Linked DNA regions of Halobaculum roseum. Each later gene encodes a partner of the first gene's protein in a complex. Links are inferred from orthologs where the notes say so. Each region holds a gene or a part of one and is shown on either strand. Other genes may lie near its edges.

Region 1 (7,474 bases):
TCCGAGCGCGTACGAGAGGTACGCTCCGCCGTCGACGGCGAGGGCGTAGGACGCGCGCGCCGCCGTGAGGAGGTCGGTCTCCCGAAGGACGAGGAGGTACGGCGTCGCATAGAGGAGGTACGTCGCGACCAGAATCCCCGCCAGCGCGAGCGCGATGACGGCGATTCCGATCGCGGACGGCGCGCCCGCGAGGAGGACCAGCGGCGAGAGCACGACGACCGGTGCGACGGTGAACACGAGGAACGCCGGCAGGTACCGGCGGACGTTCTCGGCGAACCGATACGGCTCGCCGGCGAGCGCGTTCGCCAGCGACCCGAAGTAGCCCGCCGCCAGCGCACTCGTGACGAGTAGTCCGCCGACCGCGAGCGCGAGAACCGACGGCTCCGCCAGCGCGCTCGGCGGGATGCCGGCGGAGACGGTTCCGTCGTTCGGAACCGAGACGAAGCTCCAGGTCGAGAGCACCGACGCCGGGAGCGTGAACCGGATGCCGACGTGAACGCCGTCGAACGCGAGCACGGACCGGATCTTGCCCGCGTCCAGCACCGCGATGACGAGCGGAACCACCGCGAGCGGGAGGTGTGTGAGCGCGTCGTCGACGCCGGCGGAGAGGCGCGTCGTGATGGAGGGCACGGGCGGCCGTGCTCGATCCGACGCGATAGTCCTTGCGGCGGCGACCGCCGTCGCGTCGCCCGGCGGATCCACGGCGCTCACTCGGGATCACAGCGCCCACTCGGGATCACAGCGCTCACTCCGCCACGACGAGCACGCGGGTGTTGCCCCGCCTGTCGACGTACTGCCCGCCGGCCGGCGGCTTGATCGAGACGGAGAGCGTCCCCTGTTCGCGGTTCGGTCCGAGCGTCGGGGCGACGGTCACCGTCGCCGTGCCGTTCGCCCCGGTTCGCCCGGTCGCGACGCCGTCGAGGCGGGCCGTGTCGCCGGCGACGACGACGGTCGCTCCGGCGACGGGCCGGCCGTCCGGGTCGACAACGGTGAGCGCGAGTTCCTGCTCGCCCGGCGTCGTGACCTCCGGCGCCGGCCGCACGTCGAGCTCCGAGACGGCCAGCCCCTCCACCCCGCTGACCATGTTCAACATCACGCTGAGGCTCGCGACGCCGACGACGAGCGCGATGACGAGGCGGACCGGGAGTCCCTCGATGGCACGGTCGTCGCGGCGGAGTTCGGCGAACCGGCGGCGCTGGGTCGCCGCGAGCGAACGGATCCGTCCGCGGACGACACCTCGAAACGGGCGGGAGCTGTCGGGTGACACACGTCCCGGTGGTTCCGGTTTCGTATTTGAACGCTCGCACGAGGGTTCATCTCCGATGACGGGGGCATCCCCGCCGTGCACGTGATCGGCAACGAGGGCGAAGGAATCCGATTCCCGGAGAAACCGGGAGATATCGACGGGTCCGGGTCGGGCGAGCGACGAACCGGCGGGCCGGTCGCGCCGCTGGGCCGGTATCGCGCCCCAGACGACAGCGTCGGCGCGCGAGTCGGCGTCGACATCGACCGGCCGCACGCCGCGCTCGTCGTCGGCAAGCGCGGCGCGGGGAAGACCCACACCCTCGCGGTGCTCGCGGAGGGCGTCGCCGCGGCCGACGGGCTCGCGCCCGTGGTTGTCGATCCGATGGGCGTGCTCGACGGCCTCGCGGCCGACGGCGGCGTGGTCCACCGACGCCCGCGGGTTCGACCGGACGCCGTCCCGCCGGCGGCGTGGCCGGCGCTGCTGGACCTGGACCCGGCGGGCGCGGTCGGCTCGCTCGTGTGGCGCGCGGTCGCCGAGGCAGCGACGCCCTCGGTGGCAGGGGCGCGCGAGTACGTCGCCGACGCGGACGCCGAACGGGCGACCCGCCGGGCCGCGGACGCGCACCTCGCGCTCGCGGCCGAGTGGGACGCGTTCGACCCCGACGGACTGACGCCCCGGGCGCTCGCTTCCGACGAGCCGACGGTGCTCGACTGCTCGGGGGTCCCGGCACCGGCCGCCGGCGCGGTGTGTGCCGCGGTCGCCCGCGGGCTCTACGAGGCACGCGTCCGTGAGGAGATGGACCGGCTCCCGTGGCTGTTCGTCGACGAGGCGCACGCCTTCTTCGACGGCGTCGCCGGCGACGCGCTGGCGACGATCCTCACCCGGGGGCGCGCCCCGGGCGTCTCGCTCGCGTGTGCGACCCAGCGGCCCGCGGCGCTGCCGGCGGTCGCGGTGTCGCAGGCGGACCTGTTGGTTGCCCACCGGCTCCACAGCCGCGCGGACATCGACGCGCTCGCGGCGGCCAGACCCCTCGCGGTCGCCGACAGCCTCGCCGAACGGCTCCCGACGGGAGTGGGCGAGGCGCTCGTCGTCGACGACGCGAGCGAAACCGCGAGCACGGTCCGCGTGCGCGAGCGTCGGACGCCGGACGGCGGTGCCAGTCCCCGTGCGAGCGATCGGCCGCGCGATGGATGCGACCGCTCGCACGGCGGGTGCCGCCAGGAGTGAAGCGTTATCCGCAACGCTCGCCATGCGTAGGCATGGACGTGATGCGGTCGTGAGCGCCGACGGCGGGTCGATCCGAGAGAAGCTCGTCGCCGGCGCCGTCGAGAAGCCGGTGCTCGGCGTGTTCGTCGTGTTGATGCTGCTGATGTCCGCAGGGTTCCTGCTCGCGTTCCTGTTGTTCGTCGTCTGAGTTCCCGATCCGTCCGCAGAACGAACCGCCCGCGGTCCCGCGGCTACTCGCGATTTCGAGCCTGGAGCCGCGTCTTCTCGCGGTCGTGGGACAACTCGCGGCCGAGCCAGCGGGCCGCGAGTTCGATCCCGGTCCGCTCCCACCCCGCGAACCCCTGCCTGCGGGAGCGGTCGACGACGCACAGCGTCCCGAACAGCTCGTTCTCGACGGATACCGGTGTTCCGAGGTAACACTCGATCCCCAGCCTGCGACCGATCGGCGGGCGGCCGCGGTCGGCGACCTCCCCGTCGGGGCCCGACGCCACGGTACGCCGCTCGCCGACGGTGGTCGCGCAGTACGTCTCCTCCAGCGGGATGGTCCGGTCGAAGGCGGCACACAGCTCCTCGGTGCCGTCGCCGGCGACGAACCGGAAGTCGTCGCCGGCGATCCGGGCCAGCCCGGCGTAGTCGACCTCGTAGGTCGCGCGAACCGCGGCGAGCAACCCCTCGACGGCGCCGTCCAGGTCCGTCGGCGCGCCGGCGATCGCCTCGCCGAGCCGACGGAGCGCGGCCGCGCCCCGGTCCGTGCGCTGGCGGTCGTGAAACACCTCGACGGCGCCGTCCAGCCGGTCGATCAGCGCGGCGGTCGCGGCGCCGACCCCGTCGGCGGACGCGACGCCGGCCCCGTCGGCGGTCGCGTCGTCGATCACGATGTGGTCGGTGATGCCGGCGCGAAACAGCGCGCGGAGCGTCTCCCCGTCGGCGGATCCCCCGTCGCCGTAGGCGACGATCGGGAGGTCCGGATAGCCGCCGCGGACGCGGCGGACGAACGCCGCGGTCCCGTTCGGAAGCGGCTGTCCGACGGCGATGGCGTCGTACGCCTCGTGCCCGAGGGTGTCGAGCGCCGCCTCGCCGCACGGCTCCGGCTCCGCCGCGAACCGGCCGTCCGCGTCCACGCGGTCGCCGAGCGCCCGCCGACGGTCGCGGTCGGCGTCGACGTGGAGCAGGCGGTTCGCGGTCATCTGTCTCACGGCGGGAGGCCGTGGGCTAAGAGGTTGTTGGCCGAGTAATTAGAACCAAAATTGCGTCAAGTCCCGGTTGTTCCTACGAGATGGATCCGTCGAACTCGAATTCCCCTGCCCAGTTGATCGAAGGGTGGTCGATGTTCGCTTCCTCACGGAGATCCATGCTGTGTCCGGACACTTCGTCGATGTCGATCCAGTAACACGTACCCGTTGCCGGATATCTAACAAAGAACGCGTCCACTTCGCCGTCGTAGGTCCGTTCGCGGTATTCACCGTCCGTGGTCGTCTGGGAGTGGGTATTGAATCGAATCACGCGAGAGTCGATGGACCACGCGGTCTTACACTGGATTCGAAGGAATCCGTCGTCGACCTCGACGAGCAGGTCGTAGCCGTCGTTGTCGCCGAACGGCACGGCGATAGTGTGTCCGGCCTTCGTGAGTTCGAAAACGGCACGCGCTTCCGTCACGTCGCCGATGTCCTTCGAATTCTTCGGGTTGTCAGTCGAAGTCATACCATGGTTGCTTCGCTATCGTATTTGAACTTCGAAGTGGAGCGTTCAGAGCCAGACCGCCGAGCAGAACCGCGCCCGGCTTCCTGCGGCGAGGCCTCCGAAGGCTGCTTGAACGCAGATACCCGTGGAAGACAACCGGGGAGGGATTTGAACTCCGGTCGTTCCGCTCACTACGGTCGCTTCACTCCCTGATTCAAATCCCGCTATACGGCGTTTTCCGAACCACGGTTCACTCGTCGCTGCTCGCGGCAAGGCCGCTCGCAACGCTCCTCGTTTACGGAGTGTTCGGAAGAAGCGCCCGGAGCGGGATTTGAACCCGCGTCACGACCGTGACAGGGTCGTATGATGGGCCACTACACCATCCGGGCATGCATCGCGTCGGCGGGTTTCCACCTCGCCTCTGCGCATCCATTCCTTTCCCGGGTACATAATTAAGACTTCTCATCCGATCGCGCCGTGTCCCGCGATACCGTGCGCCGTAACGTTCATATCCACGGAGCGGGATCGATGATTCGTGCAAGCGGTGTGGTGACCAGCGACCGGTCCCCAACTCGTTTGACAAGCGTTATGTGGCCGGGTCGTATAGACCGCCGTAGTATCTCGTGAAGACTTCTCCCCAGCAAACACGGCCGCGCGCGACCACGAATCTCACCAAGCCATGGTAAACGTAAGCGAACACGAACTCGTACCCGATCACACGCTCCTCGAGGAGGAAGGCGAACTCGAGGAGGTGCTCGAGGAGTACAACGTCAAACGGACCGATCTCCCCAAGATCAAGCGGACCGACCCCGCGATGCCCGACGAGGCCGAGGCGGGCGACGTGGTCCGCGTCGAACGGGACTCGCGAACCACCGACACGGCGGTCGTCTACCGCCTGGTGGTAGAATGAACAGAGAGGCACGCCGCTCCGTCTCGCGGGAGTACTTCTCCCAGGAGCGGCTCGCGGAGCACCACTTCCGCTCGTTCAACAACTTCCTCGACCGCGGCATGCAGCGCGTGGTCGACGAGAAGGAGACGATCGAGACGGACATCGGCGACAAGGAGGGGCAAGAGCCCGTCTACGTCGAACTCGGCGACGTGCGGATGACGACCCCCCGCGTCCGCGAGGCCGACGGCTCCGAGGAGCTGCTGTACCCGCAGGAGGCGCGCCTCCGGAACATCACCTACGCCGCGCCGGTCTTCATGGAGATGAAGATCATCCGCGGCGGCGAGGAGGAACCCGAGACGGTCGTCGACCAGACCGAGACGAAGGTCGGCCGCATGCCGATCATGGTCGGCTCGAACAAGTGCAACATCTCCGGCTTCTCCGACGAGGAGCTCATCGAGATCGGCGAGGACCCCGTCGACCCCGGCGGCTACTTCATCGTCAACGGCTCCGAGCGCGTGCTCATGACCAGCGAGGACCTCGCGCCCAACAAGATCCTCGCGGAGTACGACTCGAAGTACGGCGACGAGATCCAGGTCGCAAAGACGTTCTCCCAACGGCGCGGCTACCGCGCGCTCGTCCTCTGTGAGCGCAACCGCGAGGGGCTGCTCGAAGTGAGCTTCCCCTCGGTGTCCGGCTCGGTCAACTTCGTGACCCTGGTCCGAGCGCTCGGGCTGGAGTCCGACGAGGAGATCGTCCACCGCGTCTCCGACGACCCGGAGATTGTGAAGTTCATGCTGGAGAACCTGGAGGAGGCCGACGTGCAGACCGAGGAGGAGGCCATCGAGACCCTCGGCGAGCGCGTCGCCTCCGGCCAAGGGAAGAACTACCAGCTCAAGCGGGCGAACTACGTCATCGACCGCTACCTCCTGCCGCACCTCCACGAGGAGGGCGTCGACGAGGAGGACGTCCGCATCAACAAGGCGTACTACCTCTGCCGGATGGCCGAGGCGTGCTTCGAGCTCGCGCTCGACCGCCGCGAGTCCGACGACAAGGACCACTACGCCAACAAGCGCCTCAAGGTCTCCGGCGACCTGATGACGGACCTGTTCCGGACGGCGCTCAACAAGCTGGCGCGCGACGTGAAGTACCAGCTCGAGCGCGCCAATATGCGCAACCGGCAGCTCACCGTCAACACGGTGGTTCGCTCGGACGTGCTGACCGAGCGCCTCGAGCACCCCATCGCGACGGGGAACTGGGTTGGCGGCCGCTCGGGCGTCTCCCAGCTCGTCGACCGGACCGACTACATGGGCGTGCTCTCGCACCTGCGTCGCCTCCGCTCGCCGCTCTCGCGGTCGCAGCCGCACTTCGAGGCGCGCGACCTGCACGCGACCCAGTGGGGTCGCATCTGCCCCTCCGAGACCCCGGAGGGCCCGAACTGCGGGCTGGTGAAGAACTTCGCGCAGGCGATGGAGCTCTCCCAGAACATCGAGGACGAACAGGGACTGAAGCGAGAACTCGCGTCCATGGGTGTCGAGGGCATCCCCGGCATCGAGGGCGTTGACCGCGCATCCGCGGACGACTAACACATGGCAAGCCAACAACGAGAAGCGAAAGTCTACGTCAACGGGAGCCTGGTGGGGACCCACCCGGACCCCAACCAGCTCGCGTCACAGATCCGGGAGGCGCGCCGCCGCGGCGACGTCTCCGACATGGTGAACGTCTCGGTGAAGGACCGGACGAACGAGGTCATCGTCAACGCCGACGCCGGGCGCGCCCGGCGCCCGCTCATCGTCGTGGAGAACGGGGAGCCGCTCCTCGACGACGAGACGATCGAGGCGCTGGAGAACGACGAGATCGAGTTCGAGGACCTCGTCGACCACGGGATCGTCGAGTTCATCGACGCCGAGGAGGAGGAGGACATCTACGTCGCCACCGACGAGGAGGACGTCAACTCGCGGACGACGCACCTGGAGATCGACCCGCAGCTCATCTTCGGCATCGGCGCGGGGATGATCCCCTACCCCGAGCACAACGCCTCTCCGCGCATTACCATGGGCGCGGGGATGATGAAGCAGTCGCTCGGGCTGCCCTCGGCCAACTATCGCATCCGGCCGGACACCCGCCAGCACCTCCTGCACTACCCGCAACTGTCGATGGTCAAGACGCAGACCACCGAACAGATCGGGTTCGACGAGCGCCCCGCGGCGCAGAACTTCGTCGTCGCGGTCATGAGTTATGAAGGGTTCAACATCGAGGACGCGCTCGTCATGAACAAGGGGAGCGTCGACCGCGCGATGCAGCGGTCGCACTTCTTCCGCACCTACGAGGGCGAGGAGCGCCGTTACCCCGGCGGTCAGGAGGACCGCTTCGAGGTCCCCTCCCAGGACGTGCGCGGCGCCCGCGGCGAGGACGCGTACACCCACCTCGACGAG
Region 2 (7,555 bases), 2.3 Mb from region 1 along the record:
GAGCAGGCCGCCCAGCACGTCGACCGGGTCGACGGCCCACGACTCGGCGCGCTCCTCCTCGCGGTAGTAGTACACGGAGATCACGAACGCGACGAGGTACGCGACCGCGCCGACGAGCCAGAGCCCGTAGGCCACCTGCACGGAGGTGCCCGACTGGAGGAGGAACGCCGACACCGGCGAGGAGACGCTCGTCGCGCGGACGAACGGGAGGCCGAACGCGTAGCGGATCTGAAACAGCGGGAAGCGGACGAACAGCACCGACCCGCCGGCGACGGCGCCGTAGAACACGTTCCACGGGAGCAGCGCCGCGACCCACGTCGAGAGGACGGCCAGCTCCCCCGCGTACTCCGAACGGACCCAGACCATGTTCCCCGGAGTACTCTCCGTCGAAATAAATCGATTGGACCGTCGACCGCGCGGACGGGGGCCCGCGACCGTCGTACGTTCCCGGGGCGTTACGTACTTACACACCGATCCCGTACGACCGTTCACGGAATGAGGCGCGACTACTTCGAGTTGACTGTGGAGCACATCGACTGGGTCGAGACCGACGCTGATCCCGCCAAGCCCCACGTATATATCGACTTTCACGGCCAGGAGGACCTCCTCCGGGAGCGCCTCACCGGGACCGACGGCGAGCTGCTCGACGCCGGGGAGACCGACGTGGCGTTCCGGCTCCAGTCCGACCACGAACGTGACTCCGAGGCGACGGGCGTCGTCGGGGTGACGAACCGCCACACCGGCGATTTCGTTCTCGAACTCAACGAGTCCGCCGACGACGTGCTCCGGTTCATCCGCGCGGCCCGCGAGTACGGCCGCGCCAGCGACGGCGACGGCCGCTACCGCGTCGAGATCGACGTCGACGGCGACCCCCTCGTCACCTACGAGAAGGAGACGTTCCTCGTGTACGACGCCGAGGGGAACCTGCTTCGCCACGAGAGCCTGATCCCGTCCGGCGTCGAACTCTGATTCGGTGGGACCCCCCGAGGAGGTCACCGCGTTCGTCGCAGCGTGTAGTTCGTCTCCGGATACGCCTCGCCGCCGATCGTCGTCTCCGCCTCCCCCGTCCGTTCGAAGCCGAACGATCGGTAGAACTCGTTTCCGGGGTCGTTCTCCCTCAGCACCGTCGCGTGAATCCGGTCGACGCCGCGGTCGAACAGGTCGTCGCGGACCCGTTCCAGCAGCCGACGCCCCCGTCCCTCGCCACGGGCGTCCGGGTGGACGTACAGCCGGAGGACGTGACCGGCGCCGGCGTTCCCGTCGACGACGCCGTGGGCGAACCCGACGATTTCCTCGGCGTCGGCGGCGTCGGCGGCGTCGGCAGTGGTGTCCTCGCCGCGCTCGGCCACGTACAGCAGCTCGTCGTCGGCCTCGACCGCTCCCCGGACGCGGGCGGGATCGTACCACTCCTCGACCCCGGACTCGGCGCTCTCCCTGCTGAGGATCGACGGGTAGTCCGTCTCCCACGAGTCGCCGGCGATCCGCCGGACGGCGTCCGCGTCGCCGACGGTCGCGCGTCGAATTGTCATATGGTATCATACCGCTCGCGCGACGTATCCGTTTCGGCTGCCTGCCCGGGCAGCCCCGCGGCCGAGCGCGCGAACCGGAAGCGCCATGTGGCTCAGACGGCCAACGAGTGTCCGTGAAGAACGTCACCGACCGCGTCTCGAACCCCTTCGGGATGGACCCGGGCTGCGAGCGGTTCGTCCCCGGGTACGGCGACGCGAACGCCGACTTCCACGTCGTCGGCGACCATCCCGGCGTTCACGGCGGCCTCGACACGGGCGTCCCGTTCACCGGCTCGCCCGCCGGCGAGCGGTTCCTCGACGCGCTGGTCCGCGCCGGGCTGTTGGAGTCGGCGGGCGACGCCCCGGTCGTCGACTCGACGTACCTCTCGTATCTCCACATGTGCGAGGCGACCGGCGACCGGCTCGGCCCCGACGGCTCTCCGACGCCGGCGTCGTACGACGACATGGAGCGGTTCTTCGACGCCGAGCTTCGCGCCATCGCCGCCCACGTCCTGCTTCCGGTAGGCGAGCGCGCGACCCGACACGTGCTGGAGCAGTACACAGCACAGGCCCACAAGACCCCGATCCGGATGGACGACCTCCACGGCCGCGAGATCCGCGGCTCCGGCTGGCTCGTCCTCCCGGTCAAGGAGCCCGCCGAGTGGACGCCCGGCGCCGGCGAGGCCGCCGAGTCGACCCGGGCGGCCGGCGCGACCGACGGCGGCGACGCGACCGCTCCCGGCAACGCCACCGCCCCCGGCGACGCCGACCGGCTGGTCGAGTCGCTCGCGACGCTCCGGGCGACGGATTACCGGCGCGAATCGGACCTCGGGCGGTTCATCGCCGGCTCGGACCCGTACCTCGTTCGGTGAACGCCGCGCGGACCGGTCTCGCCGTTCGTCGGTCGTCGGGGCGACCGCGGAACGGTTTCGGGCTCCGGCTCGTCTACTCCGGCGGATCGGCGGCGGGGAACTCCACCGTGACCGCGGTGCCCGTCTCGTCGATGTCGAAGGAGACCCGTCCCCCCGATTCCTCGGTGACCCATACGACGAGCCACAGCCCCAGTCCCGACGAGTGGGTGACGGCCGTCTCGGCCTCGGTCTGGAACGTCCGAAGCTCCTGACTGGGGATCCCCGGACCGTCGTCGGCGACGGTCACGGCGACGTACTCGCCGGACTCCGTGACGGTCACCTCGATGGCCGGCCGCTCGCGGTGACTGTGTTCGATCGCGTTCTCGAGGAGGTTCACGAACACGGTGTCGATCAGTCCGGTCGCGGTGATCCACGCCGACTCGGGGGCGTCGACGGTTACCTGCGGGTCCGCGGACGGGTACTCCATGGCGAGCCCGTCGACCTGCGCGCGCACCAGCCCGGCCACGTCGAGTCGCGATCGGGCGGACACGTCCGCGTCCAGCGTCGCCTCGACGTGGCGAACGGTCTGGGCGCGGTCGAGCATCGTCTCCGCGGCGCCGGTGACCCGCTCGAGCGCGGTCGCCGCCTCGTCGTCGGGGGCGTCCTCGGGCGCGTCGCTCCCGGCTGCCTCCCGTCGGAGGCGGTCCTCGATCAGTTCGGTGTACCCCAGGACGACGTTCATCTCGTTCCGGAGGTCGTGGCGGAGAAGTCGGTTCAACACCCCAACCCGCCGGCGAAGCCGGTGTTCGTCGGTCACGTCGCGGAAGGTGAGCACCAGCCCCGCGAGTTCGGTGCGGTCGAACCGGGAGACGCGAAGCTCGTAGTGGCGTTTCCCCTCGTCGGTCATCCGAGTGAGACGCGGCGTCCCGGTGGCGTCCACGTCCGTGGCCGTGCCCGTGTCGGCCGCGACCTGCTCGTCCTCGTCTGCGACCTGCTCGTCCTCGTCTGCGACCGGTTCGTCGCCGTCCACGAACGGTTCGTCGCCGGCGGCGTCGACCGCCTCGCCGATCCGGGCGGCTATCTCCGGGTCGAGCGTCGCGATCGGCTCGCCGACGGCGAGTTCCGGATCGATCCCCATCGCGTCGGCCGCGGTTCCGTTACACTCGAGCACGACGCCGTCGTCATCGACGACGATCACACCCTCGGTCGCGCCGTCGACCGCTACCTCGCGTGCGACCGCCAGCGCGTCGGCCGACGGGTCCGCGTCCCCGCCGTCACCGTACCGAACGGCGGCTGCGGACGCCCACGCGCCGGCCGACGCCAGGGCCGCGGTGACGGCGTCGCGCACGCGACCGCGTACGTACCGCCAGATCATCGACACGCTCCCCGGCCGTCCCCGGCTCCGGCGTCCCGGTGCGACCGGGCGCGGCGATGACTGGCACGCTGTACGGTAAACACTCGCGAGTATGTACGGTGTGCCCGTCGGTGAAAAATGTGCGTGTCGACGCGAGATCGGCGGATCGTGGTCCTCGAGTCCGTCGCGATCCGAGTCGGAAGGGTTCTTGCCACGGGGGAGCCCATCCGTCGGCATGGAGCGGATCCGTCTCACCAACACCGTCTTCGAGGGGCTGAACAACGTGTACGTGCTCGACGGCCCCGCGGACGGCGGTGACCCGGACGAACTCGTCCTCGTCGACGCCGGCGTCGCCCTCCCCGAGGTTCGCGAGCAGTTGGCCGTCGGTCTCGCCGACCTCGGGTACGGGATCGCGGACGTCGACCGCGTCCTGCTCACGCACTGGCACGCCGACCACGCCGGCCTCGCGGGCGCGATCCAGTCGGAGTCGGGCGCGACGATCCACGCCCACGAGGCGGACGCGCCGCTCGTCGCCGGTGACGAGTACAGTCTGCTGGAGGAACGACGGCTCCAGCGCGAGAAGTTCCGCGAGTGGGGGATGCCGGAGGGACCACGCGCCGAGCTCGTCGACTTCCTCGAGGGTCACGCCGACCTCGGGGGCGAGCCGTGCGACGTGGAGCCGTTCGCCGACGGCGAGGAGTTCGCCGTGAACGGCCGCACCCTCGAAGCCGTCCACCTTCCCGGACACGCCGCCGGGCTCACGGCGTTTCACGACCCCGCGGCCGACGAGGCGTTCGTCGGGGACGCCATCCTCCCGAAGTACACCCCGAACGTCGGCGGCGCGGACGTCCGCGTCGAGGCCCCCCTCGCGAGCTACGTCGGGAGCCTGCTGGACCTGATAGACCTCGACCCCGGGACGGCGTGGCCGGGGCACCGCGACCGCATCGACGACCCCGCCGGGCGGGCGGCGACGATCCTCCGGCACCACGTCGAGCGCACCGGGAACGTCGTCGACGCGCTCGCCGACCTCGGTCCGTCGACGCCGTGGGAGGTGAGCGCCGCGCTGTTCGGCGACCTCCACGGGATCCACGTCCTCCACGGCCCGGGCGAGGCGTACGCCCACCTCGACCACCTCGCCGAGGCCGGCGTGGCCGAGCGGACCGGGACGCGCTACACCCTCGTCGACGCGGATCCGGACGTGTCGGCGCTGTTTCCCGACCCCGGGATCGACCGCGTTGTCGAGTGGGAGGGGGAGTGACCGGTCGGGTCGCGAACGCGGGACGCGACGATCCGAACAGACCAGACGGCGACGTGCCGGCGACGCGCGAATCCGCGGAACACAAGCTTGAAACGCGCCTGCGGCGAACGCTCCGGCAATGGAACTTCGCGTCATCGACAAGACGGACGAGGAACTCCGCATCGAGATCGCGGGCGAGGACCACACGTTCATGAACGTCCTCAAGGGGCAGCTCCTCAGGGCCGACGGCGTCGCCGCGGCGACGTACGACATGAACCCCGAGCAGTCCGGCGGTCAGACCGAGCCGATCCTCTCGATCAAGACCGAGGACGGGCTGGACCCCCTGGACGCCCTCGAACAGGCCGCCACGGGCGTCTCGGACAACCTCGAAACGCTGTACGACCGGATCGAGGCCGCGTTCGACGACGCCCCGGCCGCCGAGGCCTGAGCCGGGACCCGTCGCGGTCCGTCCCTTCGTTCTCTCTCGGTACTCGTTCCGTGCTCGTCGGGCAGCGTCTCGCCCGCCGGAACAGCCACGTCGAGTCAGTTCTCCGTCCGGACGAGCGGACGCTCGGTCGGCTCAGAGCCGGACGGGGACGCCGTGCTCGTCGAGGTAGCGCTTCACCTCGTCGATGCCGTACTCGTCGAAGTGGAAGATGCTCGCCGCGAGCCCAGCGTCGGCGCCGGCCTCGACGAACACCTCCTCCATGTCCTCGGGGCCGCCACAGCCGGAGGAGGCGATCACCGGCGTCGACACGGCGTCACACACCGCCTTCGTGAGCGGGATGTCGTAGCCGTCCTTCGTGCCGTCGGCGTCGATGGAGTTGACGAACAGCTCTCCCGCGCCGCGCTCCTCGGCCTCCTTCGCCCAGGTGACCACGTCCATCCCGGTTCCCTCCCGGCCGCCCTTGACGGTGCACTCGAACCAGCACTCCTCGGTCTCGCCGTCCTCACGTTCGATCTCGACGTAGTGGTCGCCCTCGTCGTCGAACCGCCGCCGGGCGTCGACGGAGATGACGATGCACTGGCTGCCGAACGCGTCGGCGCCCTCGGCGATCAACTCGGGGTTCTCGATGGCCCCGGAGTTGATGGACACCTTGTCCGCCCCCGCCCGCAGCGTCTCCTTGATGTCGGCCTTCGTTCGGATGCCGCCGCCGACGGTCAGCGGGATGAAACACTCGTCGGCGACCGCCGACACGGTATCGAGCATGGTCTCGCGCCCCTCCGCGCTCGCGGTGATGTCGAGGAAGACGAACTCGTCGGCGCCGACCTCGTTGTACTTCTTCGCCATCTCGACGGGATCGCCGGAGTACTCCAGGTTCTCGAAGTTGACGCCGGTGTAGACGGCGGCGTTCCCGTCGTCGTCGAGATCGACGTCGATACACGGGATGATCCGCTTCGTGAGGGTCATACGTTCGATAGCCCCGAACCGGGTTTCATCGTTTCGCCTGTCGGCGTGGGCGCCGCCACACCGCGCGCCGGCGACCGCGCCCCCTTCATCGTTCGTGATTCACCCGAACCCCGCTGTCCGGCTCACTGCTTCCAACCGGCGACGGTTCCGCCGCCGTACAGCCAATCGCGAATGCGGGTGACGACCGAGTGGAGGAGGACGAACAGCACGAACACGTACGCGAGACCGACCACCGCCTGCGCCATCGGCTCGACCCGCGCGGCGACCGTCGGAAGGACGTACCGGAAGTACAGGTACCCCCCGCCGACGACGCCGCCGAGGCTGATGGCTGCGACGCTGACGGCGTAGCATACGAACACGGACCACCAGATGGCCTCGGCGACGTACTCGTTTCGCTGTGCCGACCGCCGGACGAATCGGAGGAGCGACGTGTGTCCTCGGGGGACCATGCAGTCGTGTGCAGGTGTCCGTGTCAAAACCCTGATGGCCGTCGGGGCGGAGGGGCGGCCCTCCCGGCCCCGGGCGCGCGCCGCGGACCACGACGGATTAAGTACCAGCGCGACGCCCCCTCGATCACGAACCATGGCCGACCACCACGAGCACGACCACTTCAAGGAGTTCGACTACGAACGCGTCACCTCGCCGATGCAGGAGATCACGAGCGGACAGGCGGCCACCGGCGCGGTCATCGCGCTCGTCGGCATCCTCGTGACCTTCGTGGTGCCGCTGTTGCTGGTCTAACTCCGGATCATCCGGTCTCGTTCACACGGAGGGTGACTGCGCCGTCCGTGCCGGACGCCGTCGCGCGCGTCACGAACCGCTCGTCCCCGAGCAGTACCACGACCGTCCCCGGCGCGGCGCGAACGAGCCGCACCGTCGACGCGTTCGCCGGACGGTCCGCCCGCCACGTCTCGAACGCCGCCGCGAACGCCGTCGCGTTGGCGGCGTCCTCGAATCGGATCGCCCACGCGTAGCCGGTGTGTGTCGACCCGTCGTCGGCGTGCGCGACGAACCGCCGTCGCACGTCGTTGTCCCAGCCGTGTGCGGCATCGGCCGCGGTCGGTTCGTCGACGCTCGTCTCCAGCAGCGTGCGAACGAACAGCTCCCCGTAGGTGTCCCTCGCCCGTCCGTCGCTGGTCCACCCGTCGCCCGGCGCATCGCGAACGGCCAGCGCCGCGAGCGGCTCGCTCCCCG
Region 3 (7,520 bases), 2.2 Mb from region 1 along the record:
GGAGGCGGAGATGGGTCGGACGTTCCAATGAACCTCTTTTAGGGGGATCCTCCTCGCTCGGTCCGTTCGTGCCTGACGTCCCTCGATCGCGGCGGGTGCGCCGGTGACTCCGTACCGTTTCCGCGCTCCCGGCGGCACCGCCTCCGCGACGCTAGTCGAGCCGTTTTTCGAGGACGATCTCGTCGTACTCCCTGAAATCCAGCGGGTGATCTCCGGTCTTCTCGTAGCCGCGATCCCGGTAGAAGTCCGGGAGGAACGGATGCTCGGGGGGCGTCGTCAACCAGACCGTCCCGTAGCCGTGCTCTCGGATCCGGTCCTCGGCACGATCGAGCAGTTGTCCGCCGACTCCCTGGCCCTTCCACCCCTCGTGGACGCCGAGGCGACTGAGCTTCACGCGGTCCTCCCCGGTCGCTTCGAGCCTGACCCCGGCGATCACTTCGTCGACATGGTCGGCCTCGCACCCGACCGTGTCTCCGTCCTCGGCGACGAGGACCGTGTGGTCGCGGATCCACTCGCGCACTTCCGCCTCGGCCACCGACTCCGCTTTCATGGGGAACCCGAGTTCCCGGTTCTCTCGGTACGCGCTGTGATACACCCGAACGAGCGCGGCCGCGTCCGACCCTTCCGCCGGTCGTACGGTGAGACCCGTCATACGTCCACCCTGCGACTACTCCCGTCTCAGTCCGCCCCGCTCCTTGATCTGCATGATCCGTCTGACGTTCAGATAGATCTCCTCCGGGGAGGTGTCCTCGTCGGGGTCGTACAGGTCCGAGACGCGATAGAGGATCGCCGAGAGCTGTTTCGACTCGCCGGAGTCGCCCCGGACGTCCTCGGCGACCGTTCGAAGGAACTCCCGCGTCTCCGCGTCGGCGACGAACTCCTCGTCGGAGTCCGGCGCGAGCTGCCAGTCGGGGTCGTCGTCCTCCCGGAGGTCCTCGGGGAGGCGATCGTCGTCGTCGGCCATGTTCGGCCTCTGTGGTCCCGACGCTAATGACCTTCCGACTCCGTCAGACACTCATGAAAACTGGTGTGTCACGCGCCGGTACGGCCGATAGCGACCGCCCGAGCCGTTACTGCGTCGGCGAGTTGCCCTGTGCGCGTCGGCTCACCGTCCGGCGCTGGACGACGCCGACGTTGTTCGCGACGTTCTCCGTGACGATCTTGAACGCGTCGCCGACCTCGCCGGGCTGGTCGTCGAGCACGACCGGCTTGCCGCCGTCGCCGCCCGCGCGGACCTCCGGGTCCAGCGGGATCCCCCCGAGGAACGGGAGGTCGTTGTCGGCGGCGAACTGCTTGCCGCCGCCCTTCCCGAACACCTCGTGTTCGGAGCCGCAGTCCGGGCAGACGAACCCGGACATGTTCTCGACGATGCCGAGCACGTTCGTGTCGTGTTTGCCGAACATCCGCAGCCCCTTGTTCGCGTCGTCGAGGGCCACGTCCTCCGGCGTCGTGACGATGACCGCGCCCGTGAGCGGCAGCGTCTGGAGGATCGTGAGCTGCGTGTCGCCGGTCCCCGGCGGCAGGTCGAGCACGAGGTAATCGAGCGCGCCCCACTCCACGTCCTCGACGAGCTGCGTGAGCAGCTTGTGGACCATCGGGCCGCGCCAGATGACCGGGTCGTCCTCCCCGACGAGGAACGCCATGCTCATCAGCTTCATCCCGTACTTCTGGGGCGGGATGATCGTGTCCTGGTCGGTCGCGTGTGGCGCCTCGTCGGCGTCGACCATCCGCGGCACGTTCGGCCCGTAGATGTCCGCGTCGAACAAGCCGACGCGCGCGCCCAGTTGTGAGAGCCCCGCCGCGAGGTTCACCGCGACCGTCGACTTCCCGACGCCGCCCTTGCCGGAGGCGACGGCGATGACGTTCTTCACGTTCGGGAGCACCTCCTCGCCCTCCGAGAGGTCCGACTCCACGTTCGCGGAGATGTCCAGCGCGTAGTCGGCGTCCGCGAGCGCGTCGCGGACGCCCTCGGCGATGGCCGTCTCGTTCGGCGCGTACGGCGCCCCCAGCGCCAGCGACACCCGGATCACGCCGTCCTCGTCGTCGACCTGTACCGCGTTCACCAGGCCGAGCGAGACGATGTCCTCCCCGAGGTCGGGGTCCTCGACGCCCGAGAGTCGCTCGCGTACGGCGGCTTCGTCCATGGCTTGCCGTCGGCGAGCGCTCCGAATAAGGGTTTCCCACGTGGCACTCTCTCGCCGGCCCAGCGCGATCGTTGTATCTACCTAGATACGTCGAATGTAACGTTTCGAGGTTACATTCACCCCCGATCGTCCCACACGTTCAAGTACGCTCGAACGAAGGTTGGTACATAATGCCGACACCGCTGGTCGACGACTTCGGGCGGGAGGTGACCGGGGTGCGCGTCTCGCTGACCGACCGGTGCAACTTCGACTGCGTCTACTGTCACAACGAGGGGCTGGGGGACACGCGCGGGCCGATGGACCCGCAGGACGACGAGATGTCCACCGACGACGTGGTCCGCTTCCTGGAGGTCGCCGCCGAGTTCGGCGTCGACGCGGTGAAGTTCACCGGCGGGGAGCCGATGCTCCGGGACGACCTGGAGGAGATCATCCGGCGCACGCCCGACTCGATGGAGACCTCGATGACGACCAACGGGACGTTCCTGCCCGGCCGCGCGGAGGACCTCGTCGACGCCGGCCTCGACCGCGTCAACGTCTCACAGGACGCGCTCGACCCCGAGGCGTTCGCGGAGATCACCAAATCGGGGGCCTACGAGCAGGTGCTGGAGGGCGTCCGCTGTGCAGTGGACGCCGGCCTCGACCCGGTGAAGCTGAACATGGTCGTGTTCGAGCACACCGCCGGCTACGTCGAGGGGATGGTCGAGCACGTCGCCGAGAACGACGGCCTCCAGCTCCAGCTCATCGAGTACATGCCCGAGTTGACCGGGAAGCCCGAGTGGAACATCGACATCCAGCGCGTGCACGACTGGCTGTCGGACATCGCCGTCCGCGTCGAGCACCGCGAGATGCACGACCGCAAGCGCTACTACGTGGGCGACGCCGACGCGGCGTCCGCGGAATCGCCGGACGCCGCGGGGCTCGGGATGGTGGAGATCGTCGACCCCGTCGAGAACGACGACTTCTGCGCCAACTGCGGCCGCGTCCGCGTCACCCACGAGGGGTATCTCAAAGGCTGTCTCAACCGCAATGACGACCTCAAGTCGATGGGCGAGATGACGAAACCCGAGGTCCGCGAGGCGTTCCGCGAGGTGGTCGCCGACCGTGTCCCCTACTACGGCGAGTACCTCGTCGAGAACGACCGGGGCGAGTGGGAGATCAACGAGGAGTACATCGGGGCGTGAACGATCCGCGCGCGTCGGCCTCCCAGTGTGGTCCGCGCGGCCGCGACGACCGCGTGTGAACTCGACTCAACCGGCCCGCGGAACGCACCATTTATACCCGCGACAGGAGAAGACGTGCGCACGACTATGCCGAGTTCGAACGGACCCCTTCACAGCACGCGCGGAAAGCTCTCGAACGACCCCCGTGACCGCGGCACCTCGCCGCCCCAGCGCGCCATCGCCGAGTTCGACGAGGGACAGAAGGTCCACCTGAAGCTGGACCCCTCGGTCAACGACGGGCGCTTCCACGCCCGCTTCAACGGCCACACCGGCACCGTCGTCGGCAAGCAGGGCGCCGCCTTCAAGGTCGAGATCGTCGACGGCGGCAAAACGAAGACGATCCTCGCCAAGCCCGCGCACCTGAAGGCCCAGACCGAGTAGACCCGATGACGATCTTCAAGGAGAAGCTGAGCGAGGAGTACCTCACCGTCTCCGAGGCGAAGGAGCTGCTCAGCTCGGTCGAGGCCGACCGCGCGACCGACGAGGACCGGGAGATGCGCTACGAGTTGGCGCGCGCGGTCGACCACGTCAACCGGTTCGCGTTCCTCGAGGCCGACGAGTCGCTCGAACTCGTCGAGGAGCTGCTGGAACTGGAGAAGGTCGACGAGCCGCAGGCGTACAAGATCGCCGACCTGCTCCCGCGCGACCGGACGGAGGTCCGTGCGGTGTACGCCCAGGAACGGTACGCCCTCGACGGCGACGAGCTCGACGCGATCCTCGACGTCGTCGCGAAGTACGCGTAACGCGACCCTCGACTCGGCGACGCCGCCTCGCGGCCCTTCTGGTCGTCGGAACGCGACGACGGCGACGACCTTTTATCACCTCCGGCAACCTATCACGGGGCATGACCGACGAGCGCGATCCCGAGACGGCGAGCGACCCACCCGACGCGACGGACGCTGTCGACGAGAGTGCCGCCGAGCCCGAGGGCCGCGCGGACGACGCCGAGGGCATCGAGGACGACGCCGTCTACGCGTACGTCCTCGAGTACCTCCCGCACGGGCGCGCGGACGACGACCGGCCCCAGCACCGGCGCCCGGCGGTGGCGTACGGGCTCGACGAGCGCGACTTCCGGCTGTTCGAGTTCGAGCTGACCGACGACGCCGAGTTCGGCATCGACGACCGAGTGCAGATCGAGCCGGAAACCGCAGCAGGCATCAAGCGTGCGCGCCGTGTCGGCTACGACGACCTCAACCGCGGCGCGAGCCAGGAGCTGGAGTACGTGGTCGAGGATATCATCGAGGCCGACGAACGGCGCTTCGTCGACTTCTACAACGACGCCGAGCCGATCTCGTTGCGGCTCCACCAGCTCAACCTCCTCCCCGGGATCGGGAAGAAACTGCGCAACAACGTCCTCGACGCGCGCAAGCGCGGCCCCTTCGAGTCGTTCGAGGACCTGAGCGAGCGGGTGTCGGGGCTCCACAGCCCGAAGGAGAAGCTCGTCGAGCGTGTGATGGAGGAGCTGCGCGACGACGACCTGAAGTACCGCATCTTCGTCGGCGTCGACGCGCCGACGGCGAACAAGTGATCTGACCGGCGTTCGCTTCCGACCGCCGTTCTCGTCCGACCGCCGTTCTCGTCCGACCGCCGTTCCCGTCCGACCGCCGACTCCCTCCCGCGGGCCGGGTCCGCCGCTCGAACCGAATGGACGGATTTACCGCCGCCGACGGTCAACGGGGGGTAATGACCGACGCTACCCCGGAGTTCCGCGATCCGGACGACCTCCGGCGGCGCGCCGGGGTCCGGGGGGACCCCGACCGCGACCAGCACTTCCTCGTGGACGACCGCGTGCTCGACCGGCTTCCCGGGTACCTCCCCGGGGACGCCGACCGATCGCACGTCCTGGAGATCGGCGGCGGAACGGGCGCGCTCACGGACCGCCTGCTCGCGGCCGCCGACCGGGTGACGGTCGTCGAACGCGACCCCGAACTCGCGGCGTTCCTCCGCGAAGAGTTCACGGAGGCCGTCGACGCCGGCCGGCTCGACGTGCTCGAGGGTGACGCACTCGACGTCGAGCTCCCCGAGTTCACCGCGTCCGTCTCGAATCTCCCGTACGGCGTCTCCTCGGAGATCGTGTTCCGCCTGCTCCCGCTCGGGCGGCCGCTCGTGTTGATGTTTCAGGCGGAGTTCGCCGACCGCATGGTCGCCGAGCCGGGGACGTCCGAGTACGGCCGCCTCTCGGTGTCCGCACAGCACTACGCGGACGTTGAGATCGTCGAGCGGATCCCGCCGGAGGCGTTCGACCCGCAGCCGCGCGTCGAGAGCGCGGTCGTCCGCTGTGTCCCGCGCGCGCCCGACTACGAGGTCGACGACGAGGCGTTCTTCCTGCGGTTCGTGAAGGCCCTGTTCACTCAGCGGCGCAAGACTGTCCGCAACGCGATCCGGAACACGGCGCACATCTCGGGGCTGGCGGACGCCGACGCGGTCGTCGACGCCGTCGACGAGGACACCCTCTCGAAGCGGCCGGGCGAGCTCCCGCCGACGGCGTTCGCCGAGCTGGCCGAATCGGCACACGAGACGAGCGAGATCGGTCCGGGACAGTGACACAGAACGGAACGACACAGCCGGTGGGCGGCACGGCGACGCCGAGCGTCCCCGGCGGCGACGCCGCGGCGTCGACCGCGACCGACCTCGTCTCGTGGATCCAGTCGGCGGTCCCGACGACCGGCGCGCAGATCGCGGCCACGGTGTTCGCGATCCTGCTGCTGGTGGCCGTGATAACGGCCGTCCGCCGGGCGGGCCCCGCTCTCAAGGAGCGCCTCGACGACCGCGATCTGCTGGTCGAGTCGGCGCAGGCGGCGGTGGTCACGACGACGGTGGCGTCGTTGGGGCTGTTCGTCATCGTCGTGTGGCGCGGGGTGTCGCTCGTCGGCGCCGCGCTCCCGGGCGAGGTGTTCGCCGGCCGCAACGTCGCCCGGACGGTGTTGACCGTCGGGATCCTCGCCGGCGCGACCCTGATCACCCGCGTCACCAAGCGGGCCATCCGAAACATCGGACGCGAGCAGAGCGCGCTGTCGGACCACCAAAGCGAGATCGCCCACCACGTGGTGCAGGTCTCGGTGTACGTGATCTCGCTTATCGTCGTGTTCGCGGTGTGGGGGGTCAATCCGGGGAGCCTCCTCGTCGGCGCCGGGTTCGCGGGCATCGTCCTCGGGCTCGCCGCCCGCCAGACCCTCGGGGCGGTGCTCGCCGGGTTCGTCGTCCTGTTCTCCCGGCCGTTCGAGCTGGGCGACTGGGTCGTGATCGGCGACCAGGAGGGCGTCGTCACCGACATCACGATCGTCAACACCCAGATCCGGACGTTCGACGACGAGTACGTGATGATCCCCAACGACCTCGTCACCGACACCGACGTGGTCAACCGCTCCAGGAAGGGTCGCCTCCGCCTGAACGTCGATGTCGCCCTCGATTACGACACGGACCTCGAGGAGGCCATCGAGGTCGCCGAGGAGGCGATGCGGGACCACAACCTCGTGTTGTCGCCGCCGGAGCCCCACGCCGTGCTCACGGGGTTCGACGACTCCGCGATCGGCATGCGCCTGCGCTTCTACATCAGCAATCCCAGCGCCCGGAAGATGTGGAAGGCCCGCACGCGGGTGACGGTCGCGGTGAAGCGAGCGTTCGACGACGCCGGCATCAAGATCCCCTTCCCGCAGCGCGAGCTGTCCGGGCGCCCCGACTCCGACAGGCGTGGGGTCACCACCAGCGCCGTTTCCCCCGATGCCGCGGACGAGGCGTCGTCGGGTGACGTCGAGACCGACGGCGCCGCAGCGGACGAGGCGTCGTCCGGGGGCGACGATGCCTGAGGACGACGACTCGCCCGATACCACCGGGGCGGCCGATCCCGGGGACACCCGCGATGCGCTCGCCGAGCGAAGGGGGCTCGACGCGCCCGTCTACGAGCCCGCGGAGGACTCCGGGTTGCTCGCGGAGGCGGCCGTCGAGCACGCCCGCGGCGTGACGCTGGAGGTCGGAACCGGGTCGGGATGGGTGGCCGATCGGGTGCGACGCGAGGGCGACGCGACCCGAGTGCTCGGCAGCGACGTGAACCCCCACGCGTGCCGGCGAGCCCGCGACCGCGGCGTCGAAGCGGTCCGCGCTGATCTGCTCGCGGCGTTTCGAGACGGCGCGCTCGACACCGTCCTGTTCAATCCGC

What was found.
Region 2: K6T36_RS12490 (region 1) and K6T36_RS00735 share a complex: the UniProt entries of both Methanocaldococcus jannaschii proteins name them as parts of the RNA polymerase complex. The link is inferred for Halobaculum roseum from one-to-one orthologs.
Region 3: K6T36_RS12490 (region 1) and K6T36_RS01295 share a complex: the UniProt entries of both Methanocaldococcus jannaschii proteins name them as parts of the RNA polymerase complex. The link is inferred for Halobaculum roseum from one-to-one orthologs.

Annotation. Positions count from the first base shown.
Region 1 is NZ_CP082286.1:2,459,545-2,467,018, reverse strand. Bases 4,427-7,342 are described here. They hold K6T36_RS12490 (DNA-directed RNA polymerase subunit B''), read left to right. Parts: upstream 4,427-5,059; coding sequence 5,060-6,625; downstream 6,626-7,342. Other genes in these bases: rpoB (DNA-directed RNA polymerase subunit B), read left to right, coding at 6,629-7,342; K6T36_RS12495 (DNA-directed RNA polymerase subunit H), read left to right, coding at 4,833-5,063. Outside these bases: K6T36_RS12530 (hypothetical protein), read right to left, coding at 1-630; K6T36_RS12525 (Ig-like domain-containing protein), read right to left, coding at 746-1,219; K6T36_RS12520 (ATP-binding protein), read left to right, coding at 1,343-2,473; K6T36_RS12515 (hypothetical protein), read left to right, coding at 2,496-2,660; K6T36_RS12510 (GAF domain-containing protein), read right to left, coding at 2,704-3,660; K6T36_RS12505 (group I intron-associated PD-(D/E)XK endonuclease), read right to left, coding at 3,743-4,174; more of rpoB, read left to right, coding at 7,343-7,474. UniProt on the Methanocaldococcus jannaschii protein: DNA-dependent RNA polymerase (RNAP) catalyzes the transcription of DNA into RNA using the four ribonucleoside triphosphates as substrates. The Rpo2 subunit (Rpo2N and Rpo2C in this organism) is implicated in DNA promoter recognition and in nucleotide binding.
Region 2 is NZ_CP082286.1:146,526-154,080, reverse strand. Bases 3,747-6,743 are described here. They hold K6T36_RS00735 (DNA-directed RNA polymerase subunit L), read left to right. Parts: upstream 3,747-5,089; coding sequence 5,090-5,398; downstream 5,399-6,743. Other genes in these bases: K6T36_RS00725 (hypothetical protein), read right to left, coding at 6,484-6,743; hisF (imidazole glycerol phosphate synthase subunit HisF), read right to left, coding at 5,531-6,361; K6T36_RS00740 (MBL fold metallo-hydrolase), read left to right, coding at 3,949-4,971. Outside these bases: K6T36_RS00765 (DUF7549 family protein), read right to left, coding at 1-366; K6T36_RS00760 (DUF5793 family protein), read left to right, coding at 496-969; K6T36_RS00755 (GNAT family N-acetyltransferase), read right to left, coding at 993-1,529; K6T36_RS00750 (uracil-DNA glycosylase family protein), read left to right, coding at 1,643-2,380; K6T36_RS00745 (sensor histidine kinase), read right to left, coding at 2,454-3,734; more of K6T36_RS00725, read right to left, coding at 6,744-6,810; K6T36_RS00720 (DUF7550 family protein), read left to right, coding at 6,944-7,102; K6T36_RS00715 (hypothetical protein), read right to left, coding at 7,110-7,555. UniProt on the Methanocaldococcus jannaschii protein: DNA-dependent RNA polymerase (RNAP) catalyzes the transcription of DNA into RNA using the four ribonucleoside triphosphates as substrates.
Region 3 is NZ_CP082286.1:241,190-248,709, reverse strand. The notes cover bases 2,467-5,428. They hold K6T36_RS01295 (RNA polymerase Rpb4 family protein), read left to right. Parts: upstream 2,467-3,750; coding sequence 3,751-4,107; downstream 4,108-5,428. Other genes in these bases: K6T36_RS01285 (16S ribosomal RNA methyltransferase A), read left to right, coding at 5,048-5,428; K6T36_RS01290 (DUF655 domain-containing protein), read left to right, coding at 4,209-4,892; K6T36_RS01300 (50S ribosomal protein L21e), read left to right, coding at 3,452-3,745; moaA (GTP 3',8-cyclase MoaA), read left to right, coding at 2,467-3,325. Outside these bases: K6T36_RS01325 (CDC48 family AAA ATPase), read left to right, coding at 1-31; K6T36_RS01320 (GNAT family N-acetyltransferase), read right to left, coding at 152-652; K6T36_RS01315 (DUF7976 family protein), read right to left, coding at 668-964; K6T36_RS01310 (Mrp/NBP35 family ATP-binding protein), read right to left, coding at 1,071-2,144; more of moaA, read left to right, coding at 2,315-2,466; more of K6T36_RS01285, read left to right, coding at 5,429-5,908; K6T36_RS01280 (mechanosensitive ion channel family protein), read left to right, coding at 5,905-7,170; K6T36_RS01275 (HemK2/MTQ2 family protein methyltransferase), read left to right, coding at 7,163-7,520. UniProt on the Methanocaldococcus jannaschii protein: DNA-dependent RNA polymerase (RNAP) catalyzes the transcription of DNA into RNA using the four ribonucleoside triphosphates as substrates. This subunit is less well bound than the others.